2 regions of the Mycobacterium sp. NGS11 genome follow, and region 2 is predicted to be linked to the other one. Evidence: predicted binding sites of a transcription regulator. Region 2 holds the regulator's gene; the other holds the start of a gene.
What was found. The regulator LexA, encoded in region 2, represses DNA repair genes until DNA is damaged. The targets are predictions, from matches to a motif close to CGAACANNTGTTCG.
Positions count from the first base shown of each region.

Region 1: the regulator LexA is predicted to act here: its motif matches at 1,682-1,695, upstream of cofD (2-phospho-L-lactate transferase).

Region 1 is NZ_JCALEJ010000025.1:43,249-45,642, forward strand. Features, by position in the region: gene AC5Y4T_RS21505 (coenzyme F420-0:L-glutamate ligase) at 1-407, opposite strand, end outside; gene cofD (2-phospho-L-lactate transferase) at 404-1,405, opposite strand; gene AC5Y4T_RS21515 (WhiB family transcriptional regulator) at 1,795-2,133, shown strand; gene AC5Y4T_RS21520 (metallopeptidase family protein) at 2,195-2,394, opposite strand, start outside.
Region 2 is NZ_JCALEJ010000011.1:19,495-21,888, forward strand. Features, by position in the region: gene AC5Y4T_RS14500 (LGFP repeat-containing protein) at 1-743, shown strand, start outside; gene lexA (transcriptional repressor LexA) at 761-1,459, opposite strand; gene AC5Y4T_RS14510 (LysM peptidoglycan-binding domain-containing protein) at 1,753-2,247, shown strand; gene nrdR (transcriptional regulator NrdR) at 2,346-2,394, shown strand, end outside.

The DNA of each region.
Region 1 (2,394 bases), on a different contig from region 2:
GCGGCCCGCAGCGCCGCGGCGCTGCCGTCCGGGTCGACCGGCAGCAGCGCCAGTTCGTCGCGCCCGACGTTGGATCCGTCCACGCCCGCGGCGGCCTGCACCAGGCCGATCCGGTTCTCGGTGATCAGGGTTCGGCCCTTGCGGGCCAGCACTCGGACGGCTTCGTCGTCGACCAGTTTGCGCCTCAACCGATCGCGCTGTTCGGGATCCTGCGGCGCCGGCACCAGCCGGCCCTCGCACTTGGACACCGCCTTGCTGGTGACGACGACGATGTCGCCGTCGCGCAGCCACGGGGCCGCCGCGGCGACGGCCGCGCCAAGATCGTCGCCGGGCCGGAATTCGGGCAGCCCGGCGACGGGCAGGATTTCGATGGCGGCGGCGGCGCCGTGCTCGCCGGCGGTCGTCATGGCGTCACCCCCGCCAGGTCGAGCCCGGCCCTGACCATCTCGGCCGTCGCCTTCGGGTCGGTCATCACCAGCGGCACCGAGCGCACCTCGACGGCGTCGATGTCGGCGCGATCGTCTTCGCTCACCAGCCAGCCGTCCAGGATGCCGGTGTCGCGGCGCGCGCCGTAGTGCCGGGCGACCGCCTCGGCGGTGGAGTCGACCCCGATCACCGACAGGCAGGCATCGGCCATGCCGCGCAAAGGCTTTCCACCGATGATCGGCGAGTAGCCGACGATCGGGGCGCGTGCGGCGCGCAACGCGCCGCGAATGCCGGGCACGGCCAGGATGGCGCCGACGCTCACCACCGGGTTGGACGGCGCCAGCAGGATGACGTCCGCGTCCGCGATGGCCGCTGTGGCATCGATTGTGGCGGCCGCCTTTTCGGCGCCCACGAAGGCGAAGCTGTGCGTGGGCACCTGGGCCCGGTACCGCACCCACCACTCCTGGAAGTGAATGGCCCGCCGGCTGCCGTCGTCGGGATCGGTTATCACGACGTGGGTCTCGCACCGGTCGTCGCTGGCGGGCAACAGCCGCGCGCCGGGCTGCCAGCGGTCGCACAGCGCGGTGGTGATCTGCGACAGGGGGTAGCCGGCGTTGAGCATCTGGGTGCGCACCAGGTGGGTACCCAGGTCGCGGTCGCCGAGCCCGAACCAATCCGGCTGCACCCCGTAGCGCGCCAATTCCTCTTTGGCGTGCCAGGTTTCGTTTCGGTGCCCCCACCCTCGCTCCGGATCTACACCTCCACCTAAGGTGTACATGCAGGTGTCCAAATCGGGGCAGATTCGCAGTCCGTGTATCCAGGCGTCATCGCCAATGTTGACGATCGCCGTCAGCTCGTGACTGTCGGCCTCCGTGTCCGGGCGCCGTTGCGGTTGAAACTGACCGAGCCCGAACAACTGTTGAACCCCCAGCAGGAAGCGGGCGCCGCCAACCCCACCGACCAGAACGGTGACCTTCACATTGCACGACAGTACTGCCCGGCGGCGGCGCTGTGGTGGGCCCACCGGGGGTGCCTCAAAGTTGCGGTTCCCCACCGGTTGTGGGCAACTCCTGAGGAAGTTGAGGGCACTGTGATCGACACGCCGAAGGCCCAAAACAACAGAAACGCCGAAATTCGATCACGAGATGGTATGGAAATGCGCCGAAGTGCTTGACCCGGCAGGTCAACCCGTGTCTAATCACAACAGTGTCATTTCCCGGTTGGCCGGCCGACTCCGGTGTCGCAGACCGAGATTCGATCACTTGTTCGAATTGTCTGTACATCAGAACAGTGGGAAACCAATCACTCTCTCTCAATCAAGCTGAGGAGGCGGACGACCGTATGTCTTACGAAACTTTTCAAGGCGCCATGGCGAGCACGCCGCACACCGACATCGACCCGGCACTGGACCGCCCCGCTCGGCCGCATCTGACCGTGGTTCCTGATGCGCCAATCGCATTCGAGCCCGAGCCCATGCCGGAGCCGGCCGCCGACCAATGGCAGGACCGCGCGCTGTGCGCCCAGACCGACCCCGAGGCCTTCTTCCCGGAGAAGGGTGGCTCCACCCGCGAGGCCAAGAAGATCTGCCTGGGGTGCGAGGTGCGTCATGAGTGCCTCGAGTACGCCCTCGAGCACGACGAGCGCTTCGGCATCTGGGGCGGTTTGTCCGAACGCGAGCGCCGCCGCCTCAAGCGCGGCATCATCTGACGCACGCTGATCGCAACGCGCGCTGAGCGTTAAGCCGCCAGCACTCACGCGCAAGCAGCAGTTATTCGTCGTCGATCGTCGGATCGATGACCGACGGCTCGACGTCGAGGTAGATCGCGACCTGGGCCACCAGGATTTCGTGCAGCAGGTCGCCGAGTTCGACGGTGTCTTTGGCCCGTCGCTCAATTGGCTTGCGGAACAACACAATTCGCGCCCGCGTGGAGTTGCCGCGGATGTCGACGCCGGCCGGGATCAACCGCG
Region 2 (2,394 bases):
AACCGGACGCCGGGCGGGTCAGCTGGCAACGTCAGGCTCCTGCCGATAGCGACTATCGGTTCCACGAGGAGGAAGACCCCGACGCCGTCGATACCGACTCGATCCCGGTCGTCTCCGCGGAGATGCTGTCGGAGGACGAGTATGCCGAGGCGGGGGCCGACTACGCCGACTACACCGACGGCGTCCCCGAGGTCGCCGAGCCCGAGGCGGCGGACGACGCCGCCTACGTCGACGCCGACGGCCCCGATGCGGGTTATCCGCAGGAGGCGTATCCGGAAGACGAGTACCCCGACGTCGCCGTTTCCGGCATCCCGCCGGAGGGCGACGCGGCGGAAGGCCTCCTGGAAACCGCTGAGCCAGAAGACGAATACCTCGACCTCGCGGCGCCGGAACCGGACGTCGAACCCGAAGCGGACACCGCGACGGAGGCCGACATGACGGACACGGCGGTGGGAGCCGCCGCGGTCGCCGATGCGGTCGCGGCCGGGCCTCCGGCGCGAAGCGGTCGGCACGCCGCCGATGACGCCTCGGAAAACGGCCTGGCGGCCCCGGACGGGCGACCCACGATCCACCTGCCGCTCGATGATCCGTACCAGGCGCCCGACGGATACCCCGTCAAGGCCAGCGCTCGCTACGGCTTGTACTACATGCCGGGTAGCGACCTGTATCAGGACACGCTCGCCGAGCTCTGGTTGTCGAGCGAAGAAGTCGCTCAGGCCAACGGCTTCACCCGGGCTGACTGACCGAGGCCGGGCGCGCGTCAGACCTTGCGGATGACGGTGACGACCTTGCCCAGCACGCTGGCGTCGTTGCCCGGGATGGGATCGAACGCCGGGTTGTGCGGCATCAGCCACACCTGACCGCCGGCGCGTTTGAACGTCTTGACCGTGGCCTCGCCGTCGAGCATCGCCGCGACGATGTCACCGTTGTCGGCGACGTTCTGCTGACGGACCACCACCCAGTCGCCGTCGCAGATCGCGGCATCGACCATCGAATCACCGACGACCTTGAGCAGGAAAAGCGTGCCCTCACCGACCAATTCGCGCGGCAGGGGAAAGACGTCTTCGACGGCCTCTTCGGCCAGGATGGGTCCGCCGGCCGCGATGCGCCCGAGCACCGGGACGAACGTGGGTTCCGGTAGGGCGTCCGAACCGGCCACTTCGGTGGTGGGGGCCGCCACGTCGTCGTCGGCCCCGCGGACGTCGACGGCCCGCGGGCGGTTGGGGTCGCGGCGCAGGTAACCCTTGCGCTCCAGGGTGCGAAGCTGGTGCGCCACCGATGACGTCGACGTCAGACCGACGGCATCGCCGATCTCCCGGATGCTCGGCGGGTAGCCGCGGCTGGTGACCGAGGCGCGGATGACATTCAGAATGGTGCGCTGCCGTTCGGTCAGCGAGGAATCCACGGAGTGCAGCCGACCCTCGGGACCGGCCGATGAAACGTCGTTGCTGTCGCCCATGGCACCGAATGTAGCCGCACCGAGGACAAGAATCAAACATGTGTTCGAGTGGCGTGTCGCGGCGGTTCGCGTCGGCGCAAAACAAGCGCGAAGCCGGACGAATTACAGATGTGTAACTCTTCGGGATATCGGGTATTTGAGTGCTCGTGACAGTGGTAGAGGCCGACGAACTTGTCGGTGGTGTGATCTAGCGTTTGCTCGTGCGACACGCTTCGCTCAAATGTTCGGTTTCGAACATACAAGCGATTAGTGTCGAACACACGAGCGAGAGCTAGTTGACCGGAGGAACGAAGATGACAGTCATCCACACGCCCGCGCCGCGTACCAGCAGTCTTCGGCGCCCGATCAATGGACCCGTCCTGGGGCCTCGCTACGGACGGGACGGGCTGGCCCGGTCCCGCCGGCCCGCGCCGTCGCGGCCCGCGGGCGCCGCCACGCGCTACTACGGCACCGGGGTGGCAATGTCCGTCGCTCCGCACCGCAGGCGCGCCACCACCTGGGCGTCGACCATCGGGCTGGCACTGGCCGCCGGCGCGGTCACGCTGTGGCTGGGTCTCGTCGCGAACGTCGGCCAGGTGCTCAACGGCGACTCCACGAACTCGGCGACCCAGGTTCCCGACCGGCTCGCCGTCGTCCGCGTGGACGCGGGGGAGTCGCTCCAGGATTTCGCGCACCGCGTGGCGCCCGGCGCGCCGGCACCCCAGGTCGCCGATCGCATCCGCGAGCTCAACGATCTACACTCGCCCAACCTGCTGGCGGGCCAGACCCTCATCGCTCCGGTCGGCTGAGTGGCGTTGCGCCGAAACGGATGTGTTAGCCGTGCAGGTCAGCGCGCGGGTACGCTCAAGGTCCTGCGGTATCTTGTCGGCGCGACGAAGGAGCGGTCATGCACTGTCCGTTCTGCCGCCATCCCGACTCGCGGGTGATCGACTCCC